Regions from separate parts of the Streptomyces sp. H51 genome, predicted to be linked through region 2. Evidence: predicted binding sites of a transcription regulator. Region 2 holds the regulator's gene; each other region holds the start of a gene.
The links. The regulator HrcA, encoded in region 2, represses chaperone genes, less so after heat shock. The targets are predictions, from matches to a motif close to TTNGCACTCNGNNNNNCNGAGTGCNAA.

Region 1 (9,480 bases), on a different contig from region 2:
GCGGTGGATGGTCGAGCAGGGGGCGCGGCACCTCGTGCTCCTCGGGCGCCGCGGCGAGCACGAGGCCCTGCTGCCGGAGCTGGAGGCGCTGCGCGCGAAGGGAGCGAGCGTTCACGCGCTGCGGGCCGACATCGCCGATCGAGCGAGGCTGAGCAAGGTGCTCGACTGGGTGCGCCAGAACCTTCCGCCCCTCGCCGGCGTCATCAACTCGGCCGTGGTGCTCGACGACCGGATTGTCACCCAGCTCGACGGCGAGAGCCTGAACGCCACCTCGGCGCCGAGGATCGACGGCACCCGCAACCTCGACGAACTCACCGCCGACGACCCGATCGACTTCTTCGTGCTCTTCTCGTCCGCGGCCTCGCTCATGGGGTCCCCCGGGCAGGCCAACTACTCCGCGGCGAGCGCCTTCATGGACGCGATCGCCTGGAACAGGCGGCTGCGCGGCCGGCCGGCGCTGACCGTCAACTGGGGCCGCTGGGACCAGATCGGCATCGCGGCGCGGGACACCGCTTCGAGCGAGCGCTTCGCGTCCCGCGGCCTCGCGGCCATGAGCCCGGACGTGGCGTTCAACGCGCTCGGCCGGCTCATCGGCGAGTGGACCCCGCAGGCAGCGGTCATGTCCCTGGACCTCGAACAGTGGACCAAGTTCTTCCCGTCCCGCGCCAGGTCTTCCGTGTTCCGCCAGTTCGCGGCAGCGGGCGGCTCGGCCGCTGGGGCGGCGGACGCGAAGGACGTGGCCGAGGAGAACGCGGGGTCCGGGCGGCTGGATCGGGGGGCGGTCCTCCAGGCGGACTCCCGGGGCCGGGAGGAACTCCTCACCGCCTACTGCCAGGAGCAGATCGCTTCCGTCCTCGGGCTCACCATGGACAGGGTGGACGACGCCGTCTCGATCAGGCGTCTGGGGGTGGACTCGCTGATGTCGGTGGAGCTGCGGGCGCGTATCACCTCGGACCTGGCCGTCAGCGTCCCCGTGGCCAAGATCCTGCAGGGCCCCTCTCCCCGAAAGCTCGCCCAGCACATCGCGAGCGCGTTGGGCGACAGCCCGTCGCTCTGATCGGCCGGTGCGGTTCTGGCGCCTGGTCTCCGTGACACGTCCGACGGGCCAGGCGCCGGAACCGGGAACGTCGCCCAGGCGGGCCACCGAAGGTGATCATCCGGTCGGCCGGGGGCGTGGCGCAGACTGATCCCATGAACCACGCCCAGCTCACCGCCCTCGGCCGCGCGCTCCGTCTGCTCGGGGAGCACGGCGAAGCGCTCGGGGCGGACACCCCCGACGCCAAGCTGCACGAGGTCAAGGCCGATCTGCGCCGTGCGCTCGACCTGCTGGAGGACAGCGTCAGCGGCGCCGCGCCCAGCACCCGCTGCCCCGAGCACCCCACCGGCCCGGTCGACGAGAGCGCCCCCGACCTGTGCCTGCTGTGCGAGACCCGGCGCCGGGCCGCCCGCCGCGCCGAGTACAACGGCGGGCCGGTGCCGCATGCCCCCACCGAGCCCGTCCCGTCCCGCTACGGCGTGCGCGCCGACCGCCCGCAGCCCCAGCAGCGGTGGCTGCCGGAGCTGTGGAACGGGCAGGAGTGGCAGTTGTGCGGGACGCCGCGGCGGGACCGGCGTGAGGCCGAGCTGTACCTCGCCGCCCAGCGGCGCGGCCCCCGTCCGGCCATGGCCTACCGGCTCGTGCACGAGTTCACCGACTACGAGGTGCTCCGCGTGTGGGGCACGCCGGTCAGGGTCGACATCGAGCCGATGGGCAATCCGTAGACGCCGTCCGCCGGGCCGCCCGCCGGGACCGCGGTCCCGCGGTCCCGCCTCGGCGCGTATCCGCTTGTGGCGCACGCCGAGGGGCGGCACCCGCCGTGCCTCGACGGCAGGGGATGCCGCCGCCGGGCCGCGTTACTTCCGCTGGCGGGGCGAAGGAGGTGTCGTGGGCAGTGCCGTCTGCTGAGTCCAGCCCTCCGTGCAGGAAAGGGCCGTACCCGTCACGTCGCAATGGGTCTGGTAGACCAGCCCGCCCGTCGTCAGGAGCTGGACCCGCAGGTCACCGTCCCGCACGGTGACCCCGACGGCACAGGCCGTGCCGGTGGGATAGCCCGGGTTGCCGGGGCCGCTCACGTTGACCCACTGGTAGGCGCCCAGCGGCGCGAGGCTCTGACGGCCCACGAAGGCCTGGCCGCCGGAGAGGACCGCGCTGAACTGTCGCACGTTCGACGGAGCGATGCTGTCGATGTCCGCGCACGGACCGGTGGAGCCGGTCGCACCCGTCGCCCCGGTGGCACCCGTCGCACCTGTGGCACCGGTCATGCCCTGCGGGCCCTCAGGACCGGTGGCGCCCGTCACACCCTGCGGACCCTCAGGACCGGTGGCACCCGTCACACCCTGCGGGCCCTCCGGCCCCGTGGCCCCGGTCGCACCTGTGGCACCCGTCGCGCCGGTCGCGCCGGTCGCGCCCGTCGCGCCCCTGCAGTGGTCCTTGCCGCCGCCGTTCGCCTGAACGCCGCCCAGGTCCTCCGCGGCGCGCCTGCCCGGGACTCCGCAGTCGTCGCCCTTCGCCACGGCCACGTGCGCCTGCACGCTCTGCACCGCCGCCACGGCGGGGTCGACCAGTCCAGCGGCCATGACCAGGGTCAGCGAGGCGAGCATGCCCGCCTGCTTGAATCGCTCGCGCGCCAGCGGTCCCAGGCGCGGAGTCCTCCGGATATCCGGATCCATTCGTCGTCCTCCTTGTCAAAGGTGAATCGGACCTTCCGGACCCAAGCCTCAAGCCGGGGCCTGGTGACGGCCTCCGCCCACCGGCCAAGGGGTACGAATATCAGGCAATCGGGTCAAAATGGCGCCTCCGAACGAGCGCCTCCCCGCCGTGTCTGAGCGTGGCACGCACCGGGAGCTCGGGACGCGTGTCACGGTGGTCGGCCGACCCCACCCGCCCACCGGCCACCGGCCAGGACCCGTGAACCATGAAGAAACAGACCATCTGCCTCTGCATGATCGTCAAGAACGAGTCACGGGTGATCGAGCGATGCCTCAGCTCGGTACGTCACCTCGTCGACACCTGGATGATCTCCGACACCGGCTCGACGGACGGCACCCAGGAGCTGGTCCGCAAAGCCCTCGACGGCATCCCCGGCGAACTCCACCAGGATCCCTGGGTCGACTTCGGCCACAACCGCACCCTCAACATCGGGTACGCCCTCGGCAAGGCGGACTACGTGCTCACCCTGGACGCCGACCACGTGCTGCGCCAGGACGCGCCGCTGCCGCACCTGACGGCGACCTCCTACATGCTGCGCTACGACAGCCCGGGCACCCAGCACCGCTTCAAGCATCTGATGCGCGCGGACCGTGTCTGGCGGTACGAGGGCGTCACGCACGAGTACCCGTGCACCGACGGGCCCGACGTGCAGGAGAACCTCGAAGCCCTGGTGATCGAGGACCACGCGGACGGCGGCTGCCGCGCCGAGAAGTTCGAGCGGGACGCGCGCCTGCTGCGCCGCGAGCTGGAGCGGGACCCCGACAACCCCCGGACCGTCTTCTACCTGGCCAACACCGTACGCGACCTGGGCCGGGCCGAGGAGGCCGTCGCGCTGTACGAGCGCCGCGCGGCCATGGGCGGCTGGGCGGAGGAGGTCTACTGCTCGCTGCTGGAGAGCGGCATCCTGCGGGCCGAGCGGACCGACGACTGGGCGGGTGCGATCGAGGCGTTCTCCCGGGCCTGGGAGGTCCGCCCGCAGCGGCTGGAGGCCTGCTACGAGCTCGCCTCCCGGCTGCGCCAGAAGGGCCGCCACCGCACCGCGCACGCGGTCCTCGCCGCTGTCGTCGGCCGGCCGGAGCCGGAGGACCTGCTCTTCACCAAGCCGTGGGTCTACCGCTGGGGCCTGCTGTTCGAGTACTCGATCGCGGCGTACTGGGTGGGTGACCACGCCCAGGCGGTGCGGGCGTGCGACATGCTCCTGGCGATGCCCGACCTGCCCGCCGCCGTCCGCCGCCAGGTCGAGATCAACCGCGATTTCTCGGTCCGCCAGGCCGCCGCCGTCCCGCAGCCGGCCGCCGCCGGCCGCCGGGCGAAGGCCGCGTCCGCGGCCCGGTCGGGCAAGGGCGCGAAGAACCGCCGGGGCGGCAGGAGCCGCAAGAAGTAGGCGGACGGCACGGCCCGGACACGGCAGTCCGGACAACGCCCGAGGGCGGCACCCCCTGCGAGCAGGGGGTGCCGCCCTCGGAAAGGACAGCCCGATCCGGTGCGGATCAGAAGTCCATGTCACCGCCCGGCATGCCGCCGCCGGCGGGCGCGGCGGCCTTCTCCGGCTTGTCGGCGATGACGGCCTCGGTGGTGAGGAACAGCGCGGCGATGGAGGCGGCGTTCTGCAGGGCGGAGCGCGTCACCTTCGCCGGGTCGATGATGCCCTCGGCGATCATGTCGACGTACTCGCCCGTGGCGGCGTTCAGACCGTGGCCGACGGCCAGGTTGCGCACCTTCTCCACGACGACGCCGCCCTCGAGACCACCGTTGACGGCGATCTGCTTCAGCGGGGCCTCCAGGGCCAGCTTCACGGCGTTGGCGCCGGTCGCCTCGTCACCCTCGAGCTCCAGCTTCTCGAAGACCTGGGAGGCCTGCAGCAGGGCCACGCCACCACCGGCGACGATGCCCTCCTCGACGGCCGCCTTGGCGTTGCGGACGGCGTCCTCGATGCGGTGCTTGCGCTCCTTGAGCTCCACCTCGGTGGCGGCACCGGCCTTGATGACCGCGACACCGCCGGCCAGCTTGGCCAGGCGCTCCTGCAGCTTCTCGCGGTCGTAGTCGGAGTCGCTGTTCTCGATCTCGGCGCGGATCTGGTTCACGCGGCCCGCGACCTGGTCGGCGGAGCCGGCGCCGTCGACGATGGTGGTCTCGTCCTTGGTGATGACGACCTTGCGGGCGCGGCCCAGGAGGTCCAGGGTCGCGTTCTCCAGCTTGAGGCCGACCTCCTCGGAGATGACCTCGCCGCCCGTGAGGATGGCGATGTCGCCGAGCATGGCCTTGCGGCGGTCGCCGAAGCCCGGGGCCTTGACGGCGACGGACTTGAAGGTGCCGCGGATCTTGTTGACGACCAGGGTCGACAGGGCCTCGCCCTCGACGTCCTCGGCGATGATCAGCAGCGGCTTGCCCGACTGCATGACCTTCTCCAGCAGCGGGAGCAGGTCCTTGACCGAGGAGATCTTGGAGTTGGCGATCAGGATGTACGGGTCGTCGAGGACGGCCTCCATACGCTCCATGTCGGTGGCGAAGTACGCCGAGATGTAGCCCTTGTCGAAGCGCATGCCCTCGGTGAGCTCGAGCTCCAGACCGAAGGTCTGCGACTCCTCGACGGTGATGACGCCTTCCTTGCCGACCTTGTCCATCGCCTCGGCGATGAGCTCGCCGATCTGGGTGTCGGCGGCGGAGATGGAGGCCGTGGAGGCGATCTGCTCCTTGGTCTCCACGTCCTTGGCCTGCTCCAGCAGGGCGGCGGAGACGGCCTCGACGGCCTTCTCGATACCGCGCTTGAGGGCCATCGGGTTGGCGCCGGCGGCTACGTTGCGCAGCCCCTCGCGGACCAGCGCCTGGGCGAGCACGGTCGCCGTGGTCGTACCGTCACCGGCGACGTCGTCCGTCTTCTTGGCGACTTCCTTGACCAGCTCGGCGCCGATCTTCTCGTACGGGTCCTCGAGTTCGATCTCCTTGGCGATGGAGACACCATCGTTGGTGATCGTGGGGGCGCCCCACTTCTTCTCGAGGACGACGTTGCGACCCTTGGGGCCGAGCGTCACCTTCACGGCGTCCGCGAGCTGGTTCATGCCGCGCTCGAGGCCGCGCCGCGCCTCCTCGTCGAACGCGATGATCTTGGCCATGTGAAGTGGTCCCTCCAGGACTGGGGGTGATTCCTTCGGACCGCGCCCGCGCCCGCGACGGACGGCTCGCCTGCCTCGTGGTTCCTTGCCCCACCCGGCCTGCGGGCCTCACCGACCCGGTCCTTCGTTGTCACTCTCACCTTCAGAGTGCTAACGCCAATGATTAGCACTCGACCCCCGAGAGTGCAAGGCGCGCCCGCGAAGCGGGCTCCTTGGGGGGTGGCGGTCGGGTGACGGGCGGGCGCAAGGCGCGCCCGCGAAGCGGGCTCCTTGAGGGGTGGCGGTCGGGTGACGGGCGGGCGCAAGGCGCGCCCGCGGAGCGGGCTCGCCTTGCGGGCGAGGCTCCGGCGGCCTCGGGCGTGTGTGCGGGCAGGACGAAGGGCCCGTACCCCGGGAGGTACGGGCCCTTCGACGGAAGACGTCGCCGCGGTTCGGTCGGTCGCGCGTATCAGGCGGTGACGCGCACCATGTCGGCCTGCGGGCCCTTCTGGCCCTGCGAGATCTCGAACTCCACCCGCTGGCCCTCTTCCAGGGTGCGGTACCCGTCCATCTGGATGGCGCTGTAGTGGACGAAAACATCCGCACCACCGTCGACCGCGATGAAGCCGTACCCCTTCTCCGCGTTGAACCACTTGACGGTGCCCTGAGCCATGCCTAACTCCCCTATTACTGGCCCTTGCACGGACCCGCACTTCGCGGATCCGGGTCAGACCTCACCCCCCACGGATTGGGGGTGTGCGCCGGAACGCGTCGACCGCGGCCGAATGTATCTGCCCAACTGCCCTCTGCAACAGGTCAGTCGGACGAGAATTCCGGACGGAAGGGGTCCGGAATGTAGTAAGAATTCCCCCGAATTCAGGGCAAGTCGGGCCGCACATAAAGAGCGAATGGCGCAAAAGGCTCGCACACTTTGGCTATTTCTCGACGCATCCGGAGCGGGCACTGATCGCGTCCGGCGCGCGGAGCCGGGGGTGGGTTCCCCAACTGTACCGCGCTCAACCATGCAGAATTGCCCCCTCCGTTTCTCTTACGGAGAGGGCAATCGGTCGGAACTCTGCGTCACCGCCGTTACCAGCGGTAAACGAACCGGCAGGTCAGCCGCCCGCGACGGCCGGGATGATGGAGACGCCGGCCCCGTCGGGGGTGACGGTCTCCAGGCCCTGCTCGAAGCGGACGTCGTCGTCGTTGACGTAGACGTTGACGAAGCGGCGCAGCTTGCCCTGGTCGTCCAGGACGCGGGCGGCGATGCCCGTGTGGTTCTTCTCCAGATCCGCGATGACCTCGGCGAGGGTCGCACCCTCGGCGGGGACCTCGGCCTGACCGCCGGTGTAGGTGCGCAGGATGGTGGGGATGCGAACGGTCACGCTCATGCGAGGCCAGCCTCTCGGAAGGAGTCCAGGTTGGGGCGGATGGTGGCGGTGAGGCCGGTGCCGGCCACCGCGTCCAGCGTCTTCAGGCCGTCGCCGGTGTTGAGGACGACGGTGGTCTTCGTGGGGTCGAGGACGCCGTTGTCGATCAGCTTCTTCGTCACGCCGACCGTCACGCCGCCCGCCGTCTCGGCGAAGATGCCCTCGGTCCGGGCGAGCAGCTTGATCGCCTCGACGACCTGCTCGTCGGTCACGTCCTCCACGGCGCCGCCGGTGCGGCGGGCGATGTCGAGGACGTAGGGGCCGTCGGCCGGGTTGCCGATGGCGAGGGACTTGGCGATGGTGTCCGGCTTCTGCGGTCGGACCACGTCGTGGCCGGCCTTGAAGGCGGTGGACACCGGCGAGCAGCCCAGCGCCTGCGCGCCGAAGATCTTGTACGGCTTGTCCTCGACGAGCCCGAGCTTGATCAGCTCCTGGAGGCCCTTGTCGACCTTGGTGAGCTGCGAGCCGGAGGCGATGGGGATGACGATCTGGTCCGGCAGCCGCCAGCCGAGCTGCTCGCACACCTCGTACGCCAGGGTCTTGGACCCTTCCGCGTAGTACGGCCGCAGGTTGACGTTGACGAAGCCCCAGCCCTCGCCGGCCGGGTCGCCGATGAGCTCGGAGCAGAAGCGGTTGACGTCGTCGTAGTTGCCCTCGATGCCGACGAGGTCGCCGCCGTAGATGGCGGCCATGACGACCTTGCCCTGCTCCAGGTCGTGCGGGATGAACACGCAGGACCGGAGGCCGGCGCGGGCGGCGGCGGCGCCGACGGCGCCGGCCAGGTTGCCGGTGGAGGAGCAGGAGAGGGTGGTGAAGCCGAAGGCACGGGCGGCCTCCAGGGCCTGGGCGACCACGCGGTCCTTGAAGGAGTGCGTCGGGTTGCCGGAGTCGTCCTTCACGTACAGCCCGCCGGTCACGCCGAGCTCGCGGGCGAGGTTGTCGGCCTTGACGAGCTTGGTCCAGCCCGGGTTCAGGTTGGGCTTGTCGGCCACGTCCGCGGGGACGGGCAGCAGCGGCGCGTAACGCCAGATGTTCGCGGGTCCCGCCTCGATGCGCCTGCGGAGCTCCTCGGTGTCGTAGGCCGAGAAGTCGTACGCGATCTCCAGCGGGCCGAAACACTCCTCGCAGGCGAAGACCGGTCCGAGGGGGACCCGGTGGCCGCACTCGCGACAGGACAGGGCGGCGGCGGGGCCGAGGTCTACGGTGGAGTCCGTGGTGCTTGCAACAGTCTGCACAGCCATGTGAGGCGAGGCCCTTTCTCCTCATCTTCCTCACGACGCATCTCGCCGTGAGACGGATTTGGCACCTTCCCTAGCCGGGAGCCTCGCGCGGCGATCGACGGTGATCGGTACGAGAACCGGCTGGAGGGTTGCCGGGGCTTCATCGGGCCGTGTCCCTCTGCCCCTCTGGATGAGCGGTATTCGGTTGTGAACGCGGGACGACCCCCGACATGCGATGGTCATCAGCGTTGTTCAAGACTGTAACCGAAGGCCAGGACAGTTGAGATAGCCGTCCGAACCGCGAGATGGATCACAGGGTCCGCTCGCCGAGAGAACGCAGAGGAGCCGCGCACTGTGCTGAACGAAGTCGAGCGCTGGCTGAAAACCCGCTCCTGGTCCGTGACCGACCGGCCGCTGCACATGATCCTGGCCGCCAAGCAGCGCGCCGGCCAGTCGGTCAGTGTCGTGCTGCCCGCGCTCAACGAGGAGGGGACGGTCGGCGACATCGTCGCGGTCATCCGTCACGACCTCATGCAGCAGGTCCCGCTCGTCGACGAGATCGTCGTCGTCGACTCCGGGTCCACCGACCGCACGTCCCAGGTCGCCGCGGCGGCGGGCGCGCGGGTGGTCCACCGCGACGAGATCCTGCCACGCATACCCGCCGTGCCCGGCAAGGGGGAGGTGCTGTGGCGTTCCCTGCTCGTCACGAGCGGGGACATCGTCTGCTTCGTCGACGCCGACCTGAAGGAGTTCTCCTCCGACTTCGTCTCCGGGATCGTGGGCCCGCTGCTCACCGACCCCGGGGTCGATCTGGTCAAGGCGATGTACGACCGCCCGCTCGGCGGCGCGGCGGGCCAGGGCGGCCGGGTCACCGAGCTGATGGCACGCCCGCTGCTGAACATGCACTGGCCGCAGCTGGCCGGGTTCGTGCAGCCGCTCGGCGGTGAGTACGCCGCCCGCCGCAGCCTGCTGGAGCAGCTGCCGTTCCC
Region 2 (9,480 bases):
GCCGTGCCGACCAGCAGCGGGGCGGGACCGGTGACCGGGTCCACCGGGCGGCCGGCGACCGCGACGATCGCGTCGCCCGCGCGGATCGCGACGCCGGGCGCGGCGAGCGGGGAGCGGGCGTCCGGGTCGGAGGTCTCCGCGGGCAGGACGCGGTCGACGCGCCAGCTGCCGTCCTCGTGCCGGGAGACGTCCGCGCCGAGCAGTCCCTGGCGGGGACCGCCGGAGCCGCCGCGGGGCACGACGTAGGCGTGCGAGGTGCCGAGTTCGCCCTGTACCTCCCACAGCAGGTCCACCAGGTCGCTGTGGGTGGCGACGCGGTCGAGGACGGGCCGGTAGCGGCCGAGGACGCCGTCCCAGTCGACGCCGCCCATGTCCGGCCGCCAGAAGTGGTCCCGCATGACGCGGCCGGTCTCCTCGTACATCTGCCGCCACTCGGCGGCCGGGTCGACGGTCTGCCGGACCCGGGTGAGGTCGACGGTGACGTTGCTGTCGCTGTCCTCGTCGCCCGAGGCGCGCCGGTCGCTGGGCACGACCCGCAGGCGGTCGCCCGTCCACAGCAGGACCCGCTTGCCGTCCCCGCTGACCTCGAAGTCCTCGGCGTCGGAGGCGAGGTGCTCGACGCGCTGCTGGAGCAGGTCGTAGCGCTCCAGGTCGCTGCCGGGGTCGGTGTCCTCGGGGGTGGCGCGGGAGGCGCCGAGGACGCCCTCCACCGGGTGGCGCAGCCACAGCACGCCGTCCTTCGCCGCGCGCAGGCCGGAGTAGCGGGCGGCCTCGACCGGGAAGGGCACGATGCGGTCGGCGAGGCCCTCCAGGTCTATGCGGGTGGCGGGGGCGCCCTCGCTGTCGGGGGTCTCGTCCTTGTCGGGCGCGTCGAAGGGGCGGCCGTGCCGCTGCGGGCCGAACGGCGAGGGCGTGGTCGCGGCCAGGGTGATCAGGTACGGGCGGGAGCCGACCACGAACGCCAGGTCGAAGACGTGCTCGTCGTAGACGGGGTCGAAGGAGCGGCTGGAGAGGAAGGCAAGGTGCCTGCCGTCGAGGGTGAACGCGGGGGCGTAGTCCTGGAAGCGCAGCGGGGTGGCCTCGGTGACCGACAGGTCGGCGGTGTTGGCGAGCTTGAGCTGGGACAGCGGGCGCGGGCCGGGGTGGGACCAGGCGAGCCACGCCGAGTCCGGCGAGAAGACCAGCCCGGACACCTCGCCGTCCGCGCTGCGGTCGACCTCGCGCACCTCGCCGCTGTCGCGTTCGACGAGCAGCAGCCGTCCGTCGTGGGAGGCGACCGCGGCGCGGCTGCCGTCGGGCGCCATCGCGAGCTCCAGGACCCGGCCGAGCTGTCCGGCGGCGAGCCGGCGCGGGGTGGCGCCGGGCGCGAGGCCGGTGGCCGGGGCGAACTCGAGGGCGTCGTCGCCCTCGGCGTCCGTCACCCACACCGCCCATTCCTCGCCGTCGGTGCGGAAGGCGCGCGGCAGCCGGGCCCGTACGCCGGGTTCGGCGGCCAGCGCGCGGGCCGGGCCGGAGCGGTGGGTGACCCAGTGGACGGCACCGCGCACGCAGACGGCGCTGCCGCGCGCGGTGTGGTCGGGGGCGGCGGACCGGAAGCAGCGGGCGGCGTCGACGGTGTACGGCTGCAGGTCGGTGCGCTGCCCGCCGAGGCGGATGTCGAGCCGGCGCGGCTCGGCGCCGTCGAGGTCGTCCAGGATCCACAGCTCGCCGGCGGAGCAGTAGACGACGCGGGTGCCGTCGCCGGAGGCGTGCCGGGCGTAGAAGCCGTGCTCGACCGGGGTGTGGCGGCGCAGGTCGGAGCCGTCGGCGAGCGAGGAGTACAGCGCCCCGACGCCTTCGTGGTCGGACAGGAAGGCGATACGGTCCCCCGCCCAGACGGGGCACTCGATGTTGCCGTCGAGGTCCTCGTGCAGCCGTACGAACTCGCCGTCGCCGTCGCGGTCGATCCACAGCTTGCCCGCCGTGCCGCCGCGGTAGCGCTTCCAGCGGGCGGCCTCCAGGCCCATGGGCGCCGACAGCAGCACGGTGCTCGGGCCGTACGCGACGTCGCCGACCGGCCCGTACGGCAGCGTGGTGGCCGGTCCGCCGTCGAGCGGGACGGCGCGGGCCCAGGTGCGGCGCGCGCTCGCCTGTCCGTCGGCGCTGATCGCGAGGACCCGCCCGTCGGGTGTCCAGCCGCGCACGGCGGTCCAGCTGCCCCAGTACGTCAGGCGGGTGGAGGGGCCGCCGTCGACCGGCGCGACGTGCACCTCGGGGGCGCCGTCGCGGGTGGAGGTCCAGGCGACGGTCGTGCCGTCGGGCGAGATGCGCGGCTGGCCGACCGGCATGTTGTCGGCGCTGACCCGCCACGCCCGGCCGCCGCCGAGCGGGGCGAGCCACACGTCGTCCTCGGCGGTGAACGCGACCGAATCGCCGTGCAGATGGGGGTGGCGGAGATACGCGGGCGCTGCGGGCTGTGTCACCCGATCACCCTATGCAGCGGCGGCGCCGCGCGACAGGGGGTGTGGGATCGGTCGCCGGCGCGCCCGGCCGGGCCGTCACTTGCCCTCGACCGGCCGGCACTGCGGGTCGCTCGCGCACCAGATGGTCCGGGTGACCGTGACGGTGGCGGTGGGTCCGGGCTGCCCGCCCGCCGGGTTGTTGCCGACGGGGGACGGAGTGGCGTCGCAGTTGCCGAGTCCGCTCACGTGGAACCGCACCTTGCCGCCCACCTTTGCGGTGAGGTCGCCGCGCACGCAGGAGCCGTTCACGGCGCGGGTGACGGTGCCGGTGACGGTGATCTCCCGGCCGTCCTTGGTCCTGCCCCGGCAGTCGACGTTCGCGACGCCGGTCTCGCTCGCCGTGGGCGCGGAACCCTTCGCGTCGTTGCCGTAGTCGGCCGTGCAGCTCAGCCACTGCACGTCGAGTTTCTGCCGCTCCAGCGCCTTGGTCGCCGTCTGGTCGGTGGTGTACGCGACCGCCGCGGAGCTCAGTCCGCCCGGCTCGCAGGCCACGATCCCGCCGACGCCCGCCACCACGATCCCGGCCACGGCCGCCGCCCGCGACCCGCGTGGCCGGCGCCGATACCGCCTCAACGCCCCCATGAAGGGCAGCCTGCCACCGACCGCGCCGGCGCGGTAGGGCGCATACGGCCACGAACGCGCCCCCGGGCGGCTCTTGCGGGGCGGCCGGGGGTCGTCCGCGACCGCCCCGGAAGTGCGGTCGTCAGGTGCGCAGCAGGAGCCACTCCTGAAGTTCCACCAGGTTGCCCTCGGGGTCCTTGAGATGGGCCACGCGCAGGCGGTCCGTCATGGCGGCCGGGCCGTGCAGCAGGGTCGCTCCGCGAGCGGTGATCTGTTCGCAGTAGGCGTTCAGGTCGTCGACGCGCAGCACCACCAGGGAGCGGTGTCCGTCGGCCGGTCCGCCCAGTTCGTCGAGGATCTCCGCCATCACCGCCCGGTCCTGCAGGGCGATGCCCGCGGAGCCGGCGGCCGGGCTGAACTTTTCGTACGGTCCCCGGCTCGCCCCCGACTGCGGCTTCAGCCCGAGGACGTCGGCGTAGAAGCGGTAGCAGGCGGGGAAGTCGCTGACGAGGAGCCGGACTTGGGCGAGTTCCACGGGGTCTCCCTGAGCGGTCAGGAGGGGGCGGTCAGGACCAGCGGCCGGTACGGCCGAGGAGCAGGGCGGTCGCCGCCGTGCCGGCGGTGGAGGTGCGCAGCACGCTGCGGCCCAGCCGGTACGTCTTCGCCCCCGCCTGCTCGAACAGTTCCAACTCCTCGGGGGAGACGCCCCCTTCGGGGCCGACGACCAGCACGATCTCGCCCTCGGCAGGGAGTTCGGCGGTGGCGAGCGGCACGCTGGGGTAGGCGCGGTCCTCGTGCAGCACGGCGGCGAAGTCGGCCTCGGCGAGAAGTGCGGCGACCTGCTTGCTCGTCGCCGCGTCCGCGACCTCGGGGAAGCGGACCCGGCGGGACTGCTTGCCGGCCTCCCGGGCGGTCGCCCGCCACTTGGCGAGGGACTTCAGGCCCCGCTCGCCCTTCCACTGGGTGACGCAGCGGGAGGCCGTCCACGGCACGATCGCGTCGACGCCGGTCTCGGTCATCGTCTCCACCGCCAGCTCGCCCCGGTCGCCCTTGGGCAGGGCCTGCACGACGGTGATGCGGGGCTGCTCCGGGGGCTCCTCGTGGACGCTCTCCAGGTCCATGACGACGAGGCGGTCCTTGCCCTCGGCGGCCTTGACGACGCCCTCCGTCCAGCGTCCGCGGCCGTCGGTGAGGATGACGTCCTCGCCGGGCCGCATCCGCTTCACGGAGACGGCGTGCCGTCCCTCCGGGCCGTCCAGGACGTACTCCCCTCCGCAGAGGTCCGGCAGGACCAGCGGATCGAGCACGAACACCGGGGCCGTCATCGCACACCGCCTTCCGACAGCGCCGCTCCCGCTTCCTCGAGTTCGGCGGCCAGTACCTCCACCAGCTGTCCCGCGGACAGCTCCCGGGCCATCCGGTGGCCCTGCCCGGCCCACAGCGCCATGCCCTGCGCGTCGCCGGCCTTCGCCGCCGCCTTCCGCAGCGGCGCGGTGAGGTGGTGGACGTCGGGGTAGGCGGCGGGGGCGTACGGGCCGTGTTCCCGCAGGAAGCGGTTGACCAGGCCGCGGGCCGGGCGGCCGGAGAACGCGCGGGTCAGCTCGGTGCGGACGAACAGGGGGTTGGTCAGCGCCTGCTTGTGCACGGCGCTCGCCCCGGACTCCGGGGTGACCAGGAACGCGGTGCCGAGCTGGGCGGCGCTCGCGCCGGCGGCGAGGACGGCGGCGATCTGGCTGCCGCGCATGATGCCGCCGGCGGCGACGACCGGGATGCTCACGGTCTCGCGGATCTGGGCGACCAGGGACAGCAGGCCGATGCCGGCGCGGTCGTTCTCCGGGACGTCGCGGTGGGTGCCCTGGTGGCCGCCGGCCTCGACGCCCTGGGCTATCACCGCGTCGGCGCCGGCCCGCTGCACGGCGAGGGCCTCCTCCGCGGTGGTCGCGGTGGCCATGGTGAAGGTGCCGGCGCGGCGCAGGGAGTCGAGGACGTCGCGGGTGGGGACGCCGAAGTGGAAGGAGACCACCGGGACCGGGTTGTCGAGCAGCACGGCGAGCTTGGCGTCGTAGCCGTCGTCGCGGCCGTTGTCGGGGTCGCCGAGCTCGGTGCCGTACCAGGAGGCCTCGCCGGCCAGCTGGTGGGCGTAGAGCTCCACCGTGGCGGGGTCGGAGTGGTCGGGCTGCGGCATGAAGAGGTTCACGCCGAAGGGCCGGTCGGTGATGCTCCGCAGCTGCTTGATCTCCTGGTACATGCCGTCGGCGGTCTTGTACCCGGCGGCGAGGAAACCGAGCCCGCCGGCCGCGCAGACGGCGGCGGCGAGGTGGGGCACGGAAACGCCGCCCGCCATGGGGGCCTGCACGATCGGGTGGGGACAGAGATCGGTCAGTGCGGAGGACATGACCGCATGTTGTCACGTCCCATGGACAAGTCCGAATCGGGACGCCCCCGGCCGGGGCCAGGGGCGTCCGGTGTCGTCAGCGCCCGTTGAAGGCGTCCTTGAGCCGGGAGAACAGGCCCTGCTGGCCCGGCTGGAACTGGCCCTGCGGGCGTTCCTCGCCGCGCAGCTTGGCGAGCTCGCGCAGCAGGCGTTCCTGCTCGACGTCGAGCTTGGTGGGGGTCTGCACCTCGACGTGGACGATGAGGTCGCCCCGGCCGCCGCCGCGCAGATGGGTGACGCCCCGGCCGTGCAGCGGGATCGACTGGCCCGACTGGGTGCCCGGGCGGATGTCGACCTCTTCGAGGCCGTCGAGGGTCTCCAGCGGGACCTTGGTGCCGAGGGCGGCCGCGGTCATCGGGATGGTGACCGTGCAGTGCAGGTCGTCGCCGCGCCGCTGGAACATCGGGTGCGGCAGTTCGTGGATCTCGACGTAGAGGTCGCCGGCCGGGCCGCCGCCGGGGCCGACCTCGCCCTCCCCCGCGAGCTGGATGCGGGTGCCGTTGTCGACGCCGGCCGGAATCTTGACGGTCAGCGTGCGGCGGGAGCGGATCCGGCCGTCGCCCGCGCACTCCGGGCAGGGGGTGGGCACGACCGTGCCGAAGCCCTGGCACTGCGGGCAGGGGCGGGAGGTCATGACCTGCCCCAGGAAGGACCGGGTGACCTGGGAGACCTCGCCGCGGCCGCGGCACATGTCGCAGGTCTGGGCGGAGGTGCCCGGCGCGGCGCCCTCACCGTTGCAGGTGGAGCAGACGATCGCCGTGTCGACCTGGATGTCCTTCGTGGTGCCGAAGGCCGCCTCGTCGAGGTCGATCTCCAGGCGGATCATCGCGTCCTGGCCGCGCCGGGTGCGCGAGCGCGGGCCGCGCTGGGACGCCGTACCGAAGAAGGCGTCCATGATGTCCGAGAAGTTCCCGAAGCCGCCCGCGCCGAAGCCGCCCGCGCCGGCGCCGCCGGACTGCGAGAGCGGGTCGCCGCCGAGGTCGTAGACCTGCTTCTTCTGCGGGTCCGACAGCACCTCGTAGGCGGCGTTGATCTCCTTGAACCGCTCCTGGGTCTTCGGATCGGGGTTGACGTCCGGGTGCAGCTCGCGTGCGAGCCGCCGGAAGGCCTTCTTGATCTCTTCCTGCGACGCGTCGCGGCGCACGCCGAGAACGGCGTAGTAGTCCGTGGCCACTTACGACTCCGCCAGGATCTGTCCGACGTACCGTGCCACTGCGCGTACCGCTCCCATCGTTCCCGGGTAATCCATGCGGGTCGGTCCGACCACGCCGAGCTTGGCGACTGCCTCGCCGCCCGAACCGTAGCCGACCGAGACCACGGACGTGGAGTTGAGTCCTTCATAGGCGTTCTCGTGCCCGATGCGCACGGTCATGCCCGAATCGCCTGCCTCGCCGAGGAGTTTGAGGAGGACGACCTGCTCCTCCAGGGCCTCCAGGACGGGCCGGATGGTGAGGGGGAAGTCGTGTCCGAAGCGGGTCAGGTTGGCGGTGCCGCCGATCATCAGCCGCTCCTCGTTCTCCTCGACGAGCGTCTCCAGGAGGGTCGACAGCACCGTCGAGACGGTGCCGCGGTCCTCGACGTCGAAGCCCTCGGGGAGGTCTTCCACCAGCCGCGGGACGTCCGTGAACCGGCGGCCCGCGACCCGGCTGTTCAGCCGCGCCCGCAGGTCCGCGAGGGACGCCTCCCCGAACGGCGCCGGGCAGTCGACCATGCGCTGCTCGACCCGGCCGGTGTCGGTGATCAGCACGAGCATCACGCGCGCGGGGGCGAGCGAGAGCAGTTCCACGTGCCGGACCGTGGACCGGGTGAGCGACGGGTACTGCACGACGGCGACCTGCCGGGTGAGCTGCGCGAGCAGCCGCACCGTGCGCGCCACGACGTCGTCGAGGTCGACGGCGCCGTCGAGGAAGTTCTGGATCGCGCGCCGCTCGGGGGCGCTCATCGGTTTGACGCCCGCGAGCTTGTCGACGAACAGCCGGTAGCCCTTGTCGGTGGGGATGCGCCCGGCGCTGGTGTGCGGCTGGGCGATGTATCCCTCGTCCTCCAGGGCCGCCATGTCGTTGCGCACGGTCGCCGGGGACACGCCGAGGCTGTGCCGCTCGGTCAGGGCCTTCGACCCGACCGGCTCCTCGGTGCCGACGTAGTCCTGGACGATGGCGCGCAATACCTGGAGCCGTCGTTCACTCAGCATGGCGCACACCTCCAGAAAGTCGTCCCCTGACGCCTTGCCTGGCACTCTGCGCGTGCGAGTGCCAGCGTTCCCCGGCCAGTGTACGGCGGTGGGGTACCGACTGGGCAAGGTCGGGCCTGCCGGGGCGGGTCCGTACGGCCGGGCCCGTCTGGCGATTCCCGTGGTCCGCCCGAAGGGCGGGCCTCGCGGCGTCTGGCGCGCGTGCCAGGCGTCGCGAGGCAGGCGGGAATCGTCAGACAGGCACTAGCGTCGCGGTATGACGGTGACTTGGGAAGAGCTCGGGTGGGAGCGGCTGGCGGCCGGGGTCGGACGGTGCCGGCTTCCGGGCTGGGACTGCACGGCCGGGCTGGTCGTCGGGGCCGGCACGGCGCTGGTGGTCGACGCGGGGTCGAGCCTGCCGGAGGGGGCGCGGCTGCGGGCGCAGGCGCAGCGGCTGGCCGGTCACCGTGTGACCCATCTCGCTCTCACCCACCCCCATTTCGACCATGTCTTCGGGGCGGCGGCGTTCGCGGGCGCGGAGGTGTTCGGCGCGGTCGGCGCCGAGGCGGTGTTCACCGGGCGGCACGGGCGCGAGGAGCTGCGCGCGGACGCGGTGCGGTGCGGACTGGACGCGCGGCTGGCCGAGGAGGCTGTGGACGCGCTCACCGCGCCCCGCCATCACGTCAGCGGCGAGTGGACGCTCGACCTGGGCGGCGGCCGGCAGGTGCTGCTGGCGAACGTGGGCCCGGCGCACACCGCGCACGACCTGGTCGTGCTGGTCCCGGGCGCCCCGGAGGTCGTCTTCTGCGGGGACCTGGTCGAGGAGTCGGGCGAGCCGCAGGCGGGCCCGGACGCGGTGCCGTCGCGCTGGCCGGCCGCGCTGGACCGGCTGCTCGCCCTCGGCGGCGAGGACGCGCTGTACGTGCCCGGTCACGGAGCGGTGGTCGACGCGGCGTTCGTCCGGGCGCAGCGGGACGCGCTGGCGGACCGTTTCGGCGTGTCGCGGTGATCGGCGGGACGGTTCTCCTATCGTCGTTCGAATGCGCCAGTACTCTCCGGACCTGACCCCTCCGTGGAAGAAGCCCCAGCCCGTGCCGGAGGTCCCGGCGGAGCCGGGCCTGGTGGTCGAGGAGCCCGCCAGCGGCTTCTGCGGGGCGGTGATCCGCTGCGAGGCGGGCGCGGTGACCCTGGAGGACCGCTTCGGCAAGCACCGGGTGTTCCCGCTGGAGCCGCGCGGGTTCCTGCTGGAGGGCCGCCCGGTGACGCTCGTCAAGCCTGCTTCCGGCCCGCTGCGGCCCACCCGTACGGCGTCCGGTTCGGTCGCCGTGCCCGGCGCACGCGCGCGGGTGGCCCGCGCCGGGCGCATCTACGTCGAGGGACGGCACGACGCGGAGCTGGTCGAGAAGGTGTGGGGCGACGACCTGCGCGTCGAGGGCGTGGTGGTGGAGTACCTGGAGGGCGTGGACGACCTGCCGTCGATCGTGGCCGGGTTCGCGCCGGGCCCGGACGCGCGGCTGGGCGTCCTGGTCGACCACCTGGTCCCCGGGTCGAAGGAGTGGCGGATCGCGCAGCAGGTGACCAGCGAGCACGCGCTGGTCGTCGGCCATCCGTACATCGACGTCTGGGAGGCGGTGAAGCCGTCGTCCCTGGGCATCGCGGGCTGGCCGCGCGTGCCGCACGGGCAGGACTGGAAGACGGGCGTGTGCCGGGCGCTGGGCTGGCCGTCGGACAACACGGGCGCCGTGTGGCAGGCGATCCTGGCGCGGGTGACGTCCTACAAGGACCTGGAGCCGGAGCTGCTGGGGCGGGTGGAG
Region 3 (9,480 bases), on a different contig from region 2:
GGGAGAAATCCCTGAACGCCCTGCGCCAGCTCCTCGACGAGATCGACGCCGGACGGTTCCCCGGCCTGTTCCTCGTGATCACCGGCACACCCGCGTTCTACGACGGTCAGCAGGGCGTGCAGCGCCTGGCACCGCTGGCCCAGCGGCTGGCCACGGACTTCACCACCGACCCGCGCTTCGACTCCCCGCGGGCCGTCCAGCTCCGCCTGCCGGGCTTCGACCTCGCCTCGCTCGGCGAGCTGGGCCGCAAGGTACGCGCGGTGTACGAGGCCACCGCACGCCACCCCGAGCGCGTCGCCGGACGGGCCGACGACGCCTACCTCGACGAACTGGCGCGCGCCGTCACCGGTTCCCTCGGCGGCAAGGCCGGCATCGCGCCCCGGCTCTACCTGCGGAAACTGGTGGCCGACGTACTCGACCGGATCGACACGTTCGACGACTTCGACCCCCGCGTCCACTACACGCTCACGGTCAACACCACGGAACTCGACGAGGTGGAACGCAACGCCGCGGCGAGCGCCGGGGACGTGGACCTGGAGCTGCCGTGAGCGCCGACGCGCTGGACCTGCTGGACCCGATCCTGACCCACCACATCGTCAACACGCTCGGCTGGCGCTCGCTGCGCCCGCTGCAGGAGGAGGCGATCGGGCCGCTGCTGTCCGGGCAGGACGCCGTACTGCTGGCCCCCACCGCCGGAGGCAAGACCGAGGCCGCCACCTTCCCCCTGCTCACCCGGGCCCAGCGGCACGGCTGGAAGGGCACCGGCATTCTGTACGTCACTCCGCTGAAGGCGCTCCTGAACAACCTGCACCCGAGGCTGGAGACGTACGCGGGCTGGGTGGGCCGCACCGCGGAGCTGTGGCACGGCGACATCGCGACCAGCAGACGCCGCCGCATCCTGGCCCAGCGGCCGGACCTGCTCCTCACCACGCCGGAGTCGCTGGAGGCGATGCTGGTCAGCACCCACGTGGACCACCGCACGTTCTTCTCCGGTCTGCACAGTGTGGTGGTCGACGAGGTGCACGCCTTCGCCGGTGACGACCGCGGCTGGCATCTGCTCGCCGTGCTGGAGCGGCTGCAGCGGATCGTCGGGCGGCCGGTGCAGAGGGTGGGCCTGTCGGCCACCGTCGGCAATCCGCACGAACTGCTGGACTGGCTCCAGGGGTCGGGGCGGGGCCGACGGCCCGGGCAGGTCGTCGCACCCGGCGTGGCGCTCCCCGGATCCGGCACCGTGGCGGCCCCGCCCTCGGCTGCCGAGCCCTCAGCAGCCCGGCCCACCACGGCTCCCCCGCCGGGCGACATCGAGCTGGACTACGTCGGCTCCGTCGCCAACGCGGCCACGGTCGTCGCCGCCCTGCACCGGGGCGAGAAGCGCCTGGTGTTCTGCGAGAGCCGCCGCACCGTCGAGGAACTGGGCGAGCAGCTCAGACTGCGCGGCGTCACCACGTTCCTGTCCCACGCCTCACTGTCGGCGGACGAACGACGACGTGCCGAACATGCCTTCGCGGAAGCCCGGGACTGCGTGATCGTGTCCACCAGCACCCTCGAACTCGGCATCGACGTCGGTGACCTGGACCGGGTGATCCAGCTCGACGCGCCGCAGACCGTCGCGTCGTTCCTGCAACGCCTGGGCCGTACCGGCCGTCGCCCCGGCACCCGCCGCAACTGCCTCTTCCTCGCCCTCACCGACGCCGGTCTGCTGTCCGCGGCGGCCCTGCTGCTCGCCTGGTCGCGCGGCTGGGTGGAACCGGTGACACCGCCTCCCGAGCCGCGGCACCTGGTCGCCCAGCAGGTGCTCGCCCTGTGCCTGCAGGAACACCGGGTCGGGGAGAAGCTGTGGCAGGAATGGTGGGGCGGACTGGACACCTTCGGGAAGGCGGCCGAGCCCATCGTGCACCACCTGGTGGAGCAGGGTTACCTGGACCGGGACGGCGGCCTGCTGTTCATCGGGCCCGAGGCCGAACGGCGTTTCGGGCACCGCCACTTCATGAACCTGACGGCGTCGTTCACGGCCCCGCCGGAGTTCACTGTGCTCAGCGGGCGGACGGAGATCGGCCGCACCGACCCGGACCTGCTCACCGAGGAGGTCGAGGGGCCGCGGAAGCTGCTGCTGGCGGGCCGCAGCTGGCTGGTGACGTACATCGACTGGCGCCGCAGGCGCTGCTTCGTCGAGCCCGTGGACGAGGGCGGGCGTGCCAGGTGGAACGGCTTCGGCCCGGACCGTGTCCGGTCGTTCACCCTGACCCGTGCCGGGCGGGAGGTCCTGCTGGGCGCCGCCCCGCCCGTCGTCCTCACCCGCCGCGCGCAGGCGAAACTGGCCGAGGCACGCGACGCGCACCGGGACGTGGTGCACCCGGCCGGTACGGTCGTCACCCGCCGGGGGGACGGCGACGTGCGGTGGTGGACCTGGGGCGGACACCGGGCGAACGCCACACTGGCCGCCTCCCTCCCCTCCGTCGTGCTGCCGCACCGGGTCACCGACGACCGGTTCGTGAGGCTGCGTGACGACGTGACCCCGCAGACCTGGCGGGCCGCCGCAGCGGACGCCGGCAACGGCGTGACGCTGCCCGAGGTGGACCTGCGCGCCGTTCGGGGCCTGAAGTTCGCGGAGGCGCTCCCCCCACGGCTCGCGGAGGCCACCCTCGCCGCCCGTCTGGCGGACACGTACGGGGCGCGGGCGCTGCTCGCGGAGCACGTCAGGTTCCTGGTGCGCACCGACGGCTGACCGGACCCGCCGCGAACAAGGGGGAAGGCCCTGCTCCGGTCAACCGGAGCAGGGCCTTCTTGTGAGCATGCGGCTCAGTGGCTGTGGCCGTGGCCGTGGCCCGCGGCGGCCGGCTCTTCCTCTTCCTTCTTCTCGACGACCAGGGTCTCGGTCGTCAGCAGGAGGGAGGCGATGGAGGCGGCGTTCTCCAGGGCGGAGCGGGTGACCTTGACGGGGTCGATGACGCCGGCCTTGACCAGGTCGCCGTACTCGCCGGTGGCGGCGTTGTAGCCGTTGCCCTTCTCCAGCTCCTTGACCTTGGAGACGATGACGTAGCCCTCGAGGCCCGCGTTCTCCGCGATCCAGCGCAGCGGCTCGACGACGGCGCGCGCGACGACGGAGACGCCGGTGGCCTCGTCGCCGGTCTTGTCGAGGTTGCCCTCGAGGACCTTGGCGGCGTGGACCAGCGCGGAGCCACCACCGGAGACGATGCCCTCCTCGACCGCGGCGCGGGTCGCGGAGATGGCGTCCTCCAGGCGGTGCTTCTTCTCCTTCAGCTCCACCTCGGTGGCGGCGCCGACCTTGATCACGCACACGCCGCCGGCCAGCTTGGCGAGGCGCTCCTGGAGCTTCTCGCGGTCCCAGTCGGAGTCGGTGGTCTCGATCTCGGCCTTGATCTGGCCGACGCGGCCCTGGACGTCCTCGGACTTGCCGGCGCCGTCGACGAGGGTGGTGTCGTCCTTGGTGACCGTCACGCGGCGGGCGGAGCCCAGCACGTCCAGGCCGACCTGGTCGAGCTTGAGGCCGACCTCCTCGGAGACGACCGTGGCGCCGGTGAGGATCGCCATGTCCTGCAGCATCGCCTTGCGGCGGTCGCCGAAGCCGGGGGCCTTGACCGCGACCGCGTTGAAGGTGCCGCGGATCTTGTTGACCACCAGGGTCGACAGGGCCTCGCCCTCGACGTCCTCGGCGATGATCAGCAGCGGCTTGGAGGAGTTGGCCTGGATGACCTTCTCCAGCAGCGGCAGCAGGTCGGCGATCGCGGAGATCTTGCCCTGCGTGATCAGGATGTAGGGGTCGTCGAGGACGGCCTCCATGCGCTCCTGGTCGGTGACGAAGTACGGCGACAGGTAGCCCTTGTCGAAGGCCATGCCCTCGGTGAAGTCCAGCTCCAGACCGAAGGTGTTGGACTCCTCGACGGTGATGACGCCGTCCTTGCCGACCTTGTCCATAGCCTCGGCGATGAGCTCGCCGACCTGCTGGTCCTGGGCGGACAGCGCGGCGACGGCGGCGATGTCGGACTTCTCCGCGATCGGGCGGGCCGACGACAGCAGGTCCTCGGAGACGGCGGCGACGGCGGCGTCGATGCCCTTCTTCAGGGCGGCGGGGGAGGCGCCGGCGGCCACGTTCTTCAGGCCCTCGCGGACCAGGGCCTGGGCCAGCACGGTGGCGGTGGTGGTGCCGTCACCCGCGATGTCGTTGGTCTTGGTCGCCACCTCCTTCACCAGCTGGGCGCCGAGGTTCTCGTACGGGTCCTCGACCTCGACCTCGCGGGCGATGGTGACACCGTCGTTGGTGATGGTGGGAGCGCCGAACTTCTTGTCGATGACGACGTTGCGGCCCTTGGGGCCGATCGTCACCTTGACCGTGTCGGCAAGCTTGTTGACGCCGCGCTCGAGGGCGCGACGGGCGTCCTCGTCGAACTTCAGGATCTTCGCCATGACAGCGTGAGCCCTCTCGGAAATCTAGGTGAAAGAAACTGCGCCCCGGGCGCCCGGCTTCTTGTGTGGTCGCGGGGGCCAGGGGCGCAGCTAAGAGCGGAATGCTCGAGGTGGGACTACTTCTCGATGATCGCGAGGACGTCGCGAGCCGAGAGGACGAGGTACTCCTCGCCGTTGTACTTCACCTCGGTGCCGCCGTACTTGCTGTACAGCACGATGTCGCCGGTCTTGACGTCGAGCGGGAGACGCTCGCCGTTCTCGAAGCGGCCCGGGCCCACGGCCAGGACGACGCCCTCCTGGGGCTTCTCCTTGGCGGTGTCCGGAATGACCAGGCCAGAGGCCGTGGTCTGCTCGGCGTCCAGCGGCTGGACCACGATGCGGTCCTCGAGCGGCTTGATGGCAACCTTGGAGCTGGCGGTCGTCACGATCCGACCTCCCCCTTCGGAGATCTCACGGGGTTAACTGTCTGAGGTGGCGACCAGGTCGATCCGTCGTCGCGGGTGCCGGACCTGCCCGTCGCGTTGTTGGCACTCTCCAGGGGGGAGTGCCAGACCCGAGACTATGACCGCGATTAGCACTCGGTCAAGCGGAGTGCCAATCCCCGCGGCGCGTCGGCCGGGGTTCCGCACCGTACGGGGGCCCTGCGAGGGCTGTACGGGGCCGTACGGCCGTCACCCGGGTCGGGCCGGCGTCAGACGTAGTCCTCCAGCCGCGCCACCGTCAGTCCCCGGCCGCACGCCTCCCGCAACAGCCGCGCCGTCCGCTCCCCGAGCGTCGGTCCGGCGCCCCCGCCCGCGGCCACGGCCACGACGTCGCCGGGGCCGAGGCGGTGCTCGCCGCCCGCGTACGTCAGTTCGCCGTCCCCCGTCATCGCCGCCCGCCACAGCACGACCGCGGAGATGCCGCAGTCCGCCGCGGCGCGCAGGGTGGTCGCGTCGTACCTGCCGTAGGGCGGGCGGAAGAGGCGGGGGCGGACGCCGAAGCGGGCGGTGAGCTTGTCCTGCTGGCCGCAGATCTCGGCGCGCTGGCCGGCGTAGGGCAGGCCGCGCAGGGCGCGGTGGTCGAGGGTGTGGTTCTGCAGGCTCACTCCGACCGACCGCAGGCGGGCGAGGCGGGCGTAGCCCGGGCCGGCGGCCCGGTCGGTGAGGAAGATGCTGACGGGCAGGCGCAGCGCCCGGACCGTCTCGACGAAGCGGGGGTCCGTCTCCGCGCCGTCGTCGTAGGTGAGGAAGACGACCTTGTCGCGGGTGGGAACGCGGGGGACCACGCGCGGCAGGCCCCCGTCCGCGGCGCGGGCGGCCGGAACACGGGACGGTCTCGCGGCCTCGTGACCCCGGCCGCGGGACGGCGGCCCACCGGCCGGGAGGTCCCTGCCGCGGGACGACGGCCGACCGGCCGGGAGGCCCCTGCCGCGGGACGGCGGCCGACCGGGCGGGAGGCCCCTGCCGCGGGACGACGGCCGACCGGCGGCGAGATCCCGGCCGCGGGACGGCAGTTGCCCGGCGTCAGGCTGCCCGCCGTCCGGGCGACCGGCGGCACGGTGCCCGCCGTCGTACGACGGCCGCCCGGCGGCCCTGGCCCCGGCGCCGGTCGGCCGGTGCCCGGCACCCCCGTCCTCCGTGCCACGGGGACGGCGCCCGGCGCCCCCGTCCCCGCCGTGCGTCCGGTGCCCGGCGGCTGTGTCCCCCGTGTCGTGCGGCGGTCGGCCGGCGGTCGCCGTGCCGTGCGGGCGCATGTGCCGGGCCGCCTTCTCGCCGAGCCGTTGGATGGGGTCGACGGACGGGGCGCAGCCGGTGAGCAGGACGGTGGCCGCCAGCGCCCCGGCCGCCAGGCGGCGCCGCCTCACAGGTAGTCCTCCAGCCGGGCCACCGCGTATCCCTGGGCGGTGACCTTGTCCAGGAAGCGGCGGAGCATGTCGGGCATGGTGCCCTTCCACTGCGCGCGGCCCCGGAAGTGGGTCAGGACGATGTCGCCGGGGTGCAGGAAGCGGTCGTCGCGGTACTCCCAGCGGTCGACGAAGACCTCCTCGTCCCAGATGGGCGCGTACCGGATGCCGCAGGACTTGGCGGCGAGCAGGGTGTCCTGGTTGTAGCTGCCGTAGGGCGGGCGGAAGAGGCGGGGGCGGACGCCGTAACGCTCCTCGATCACGTCCTGCATGCCGCAGATCTCGCGCTTCTGCTCCTTGTAGGACAGGCCGCGGAGGTAGGGGTGGTGCAGGGTGTGGTTGTTCAGCGTCACCCCGTCCTGCCACATCTTCCCGAAGTAGCCGTAATTGTCCCGGATCAGGAAGTCGCTGAGGAAGGCGGAGTACGGGATCTTCAGCTCGCGCGTCATGCGCAGGAACGCCGGGTCCTTCTCGGCGCCGTCGTCGATGGTGAGGAAGACGACCTTCTCTTCGGTGGGGACGGTGGTGAAGACCGGGGGCAGGTCCAGTTCGCGCTGGCCGTCGACCTCGAAGCCCTTGCGGGCGGTGATCACCGGCTTCTTGGCGGGCGGCGGCGGGGCGGCCAGCGGCACCTTCGCCAGGCCCCAGCGTCTGGCCGCCGCGGCCCGGGCGACGTAGGCGGCGCGCAGCCGCGCGGCGTACGCCTCCAGGGCGCGGGCCGGGGCCGCCCTCAGGGGCGGCTGGCCGGCGGCCGGGGTCACCTCGGCCGAATCCACCTCGGAGGCGTCGCCCTGCGCACAGCCGGAGGCGATGGCGGCCGCGGCGAGCAGGGCGGCCCCGCAGCGGACCCGCATCCCGAACGACGCCCCATTTTTATCGTTTTGTCGTACTGCTCGCATGATGCCGGATCCTCGCAGCCCCCGTCCCGCGTCCCGGCCCGACACCGCGGCCGGCGGCACACCATCCACCGACTGGCCCACAATGAGCCGGTGAACGACCTCGCCTGCCTCCTCGCCCCCGAAGGCCGCGCCCTCCTCGAAGAGGTGCGCGACACCGCCCCGGCCGACGAACTCGCCGTCGCCACCCGGCTGCGCCGCGAGCACCCCGCCGAACTGGTGTCGGCGGCGCTCGGGCAGGCGCGGCTGCGGCAGCGGGCGGCGGCGAAGTTCGGGGCGGCGGACGCGCGCCGGATGTTCTTCACGCCGAACGGGGTCGAGCAGTCGACCCGGGCGAGCGTCGCGGCGTACCGGGCCGGGCGGCTGCGCGAACTGGGCGTGACCTCGGTGGCCGACCTGTGCTGCGGGATCGGCGGGGACGCGGTCGCGCTGGCGCGGGCCGGCATCAGGGTGCTCGCCGTGGACCGCGACCCGGTGACGGCGGCCGTGGCGCGCGCGAACGCCGACGCGCTCGGGCTCGCGGAGCTGATCGAAGTGCGCCAGGCCGACGTGACCGAGGTGGACACGGCCGGCTGGGACGCCGTGTTCGTCGACCCCGCCCGACGCGGCGGACGCGGCCGCGTCTTCGACCCGGAGGCCTACTCGCCCCCGCTCTCCTGGGCGGTCGGCGCGGCCCGCACGGCGCCGCACGCCGCCCTCAAGGTCGCGCCCGGCATCCCGCACGAGGCGGTGCCCGCCGACGCCGAGGCCGAGTGGATCTCCGACGGCGGGGACGTGAAGGAGGCCGTGCTGTGGTTCGGGACCGCGCCGGGCGCGGTGCGGGCGACGCTGCTGCCGGGCCCCCGCGCGCTGCACGGCCGGGGCCTGCCCGACCCCCCGGTCCGCCCCGTCGGCCGGTACCTGTACGAGCCCGACGGGGCCGTCATCCGCGCCCACCTGGTCGCCGAGGTGGCCGAGGAACTGGACGGCGGCCTGATCGACCCGACCATCGCCTACGTCACCGCCGACCACCTGCGGCCCACGCCGTACGCCGTGCCGTACGAGATCACCGACCGACTGCCCTTCAACCTGAAGAAGCTGAAGGCGCTGCTGCGGGAGCGGGAGGTCGGGACGCTGACCGTGAAGAAGCGCGGGTCGGCGGTGGAGCCGGAGGAGCTGCGCAGGAAGGTCAAGCCGCAGGGGCCGAACGCGGCGACCGTGTTCCTGACCCGGGTCGCGGGGGCGCCGACGATGCTGGTCGGGGCGCCCGCGCGGCCGGAAGCGCGGTAGGACCTCAGACGCCGGGGAGGGACCGGAGCCGGTCCAGCAGCAGTTGCCGCTCGCGGGCGTTGCGCGTCAGCCCGGCCGCCCGGGCCAGTTCCTCGCCCGCCTCCGCCGTGCGTCCCAGGCGGGCCAGCAGGTCACCGCGGACGCTGGGCAGCAGGTGGTAGTCGCGCAGGGCGGGCGCGGCGGCGAGGGCGTCGACGATCTCCAGCGCCTTCGCCGGGCCCTCGGCCATGGACACGGCCACCGCGCGGTTGAGCTCGACGACCGGGGACGGGGCGCGTGCGGCCAGCAGCCCGTACAGGGTGGCGATGCTCGCCCAGTCGGTCTCCTCGTAGGAGTGCGCGTGCGCGTGGCAGGCGGCGATGGCGGCCTGGAGGGCGTAGGGGCCCGGGGCGCCGGACGGGGAGGCGGCCCCGGCGCGGTCGAGGGCGGCGATGCCGCGGGCGATGAGCATGCGGTTCCAGCGGCGGCGGTTCTGGTCCTTCAGCAGCACGGGTTCGCCGCCCGGGCCGGTGCGGGCGGCCGTGCGGGACGCCTGGAACTCCAGCAGCGCGGTCAGCCCGTGCACCTCGGGCTCCCCGGGCATCAGCTGCGACAGCACGCGGGCCAGCCGCAGCGCGTCCTCGCACAGGGCGGGGCGCAGCCAGTCGTCGCCGGCCGTGGCGGCGTACCCCTCGTTGAAGACGAGGTAGACGACGTCGAGGACCGACCCGAGCCGGGCCGCGCGCTCCGGCCCGTACGGCACCTCGAAGGCGACGTTCTTCGCGGCCAGCGTCCGCTTGGCGCGCACGATGCGCTGGGCGATCGTCGGCTCGGGGGTGAGGAACGCGCGGGCGATCTCGGCCGTGGTCAGGCCGCCGAGCAGGCGCAGGGTCAGCGCGATGCGGGCTTCGGCGGACAGCACCGGGTGACAGGCGGTGAACACCAGCCGCAGCAGGTCGTCGTCGATGCCATCAGGGTCGCGGGAGTCTGCGGGCTCCTCGAACGGCGCCGTCGTCTCCAGGTCCC

Region 1: a site for HrcA is predicted at 6,026-6,052, ahead of groL (chaperonin GroEL). Genes of this name have one in related genera too.
Region 3: a site for HrcA is predicted at 4,997-5,023, ahead of groES (co-chaperone GroES). Genes of this name have one in related genera too.

What each region holds. Positions count from the first base shown of each region.
Region 1 is NZ_JAYMHD010000011.1:472,227-481,706, forward strand. Features, by position in the region: gene VKA29_RS02615 (type I polyketide synthase) at 1-1,057, shown strand, start outside; gene VKA29_RS02620 (hypothetical protein) at 1,192-1,761, shown strand; gene VKA29_RS02625 (hypothetical protein) at 1,894-2,709, opposite strand; gene VKA29_RS02630 (glycosyltransferase) at 2,955-4,133, shown strand; gene groL (chaperonin GroEL) at 4,240-5,862, opposite strand; gene VKA29_RS02640 (cold-shock protein) at 6,311-6,514, opposite strand; gene VKA29_RS02645 (MoaD/ThiS family protein) at 6,957-7,232, opposite strand; gene thrC (threonine synthase) at 7,229-8,512, opposite strand; SAM riboswitch class I at 8,531-8,688, opposite strand; gene VKA29_RS02655 (glucosyl-3-phosphoglycerate synthase) at 8,846-9,480, shown strand, end outside.
Region 2 is NZ_JAYMHD010000021.1:116,562-126,041, forward strand. Features, by position in the region: gene VKA29_RS06915 (S41 family peptidase) at 1-2,462, opposite strand, end outside; gene VKA29_RS06920 (hypothetical protein) at 2,538-3,083, opposite strand; gene VKA29_RS06925 (VOC family protein) at 3,205-3,597, opposite strand; gene VKA29_RS06930 (16S rRNA (uracil(1498)-N(3))-methyltransferase) at 3,629-4,387, opposite strand; gene VKA29_RS06935 (nitronate monooxygenase) at 4,384-5,457, opposite strand; gene dnaJ (molecular chaperone DnaJ) at 5,534-6,670, opposite strand; gene hrcA (heat-inducible transcriptional repressor HrcA) at 6,671-7,687, opposite strand; gene VKA29_RS06950 (MBL fold metallo-hydrolase) at 7,944-8,675, shown strand; gene VKA29_RS06955 (DUF3097 domain-containing protein) at 8,707-9,480, shown strand, end outside.
Region 3 is NZ_JAYMHD010000077.1:266,127-275,606, forward strand. Features, by position in the region: gene brxD (BREX system ATP-binding protein BrxD) at 1-548, shown strand, start outside; gene VKA29_RS30010 (DEAD/DEAH box helicase) at 545-2,725, shown strand; gene groL (chaperonin GroEL) at 2,800-4,425, opposite strand; gene groES (co-chaperone GroES) at 4,542-4,850, opposite strand; gene VKA29_RS30025 (polysaccharide deacetylase family protein) at 5,117-5,692, opposite strand; gene VKA29_RS30030 (polysaccharide deacetylase family protein) at 6,268-7,164, opposite strand; gene VKA29_RS30035 (class I SAM-dependent methyltransferase) at 7,300-8,475, shown strand; gene VKA29_RS30040 (RNA polymerase sigma factor) at 8,480-9,480, opposite strand, start outside.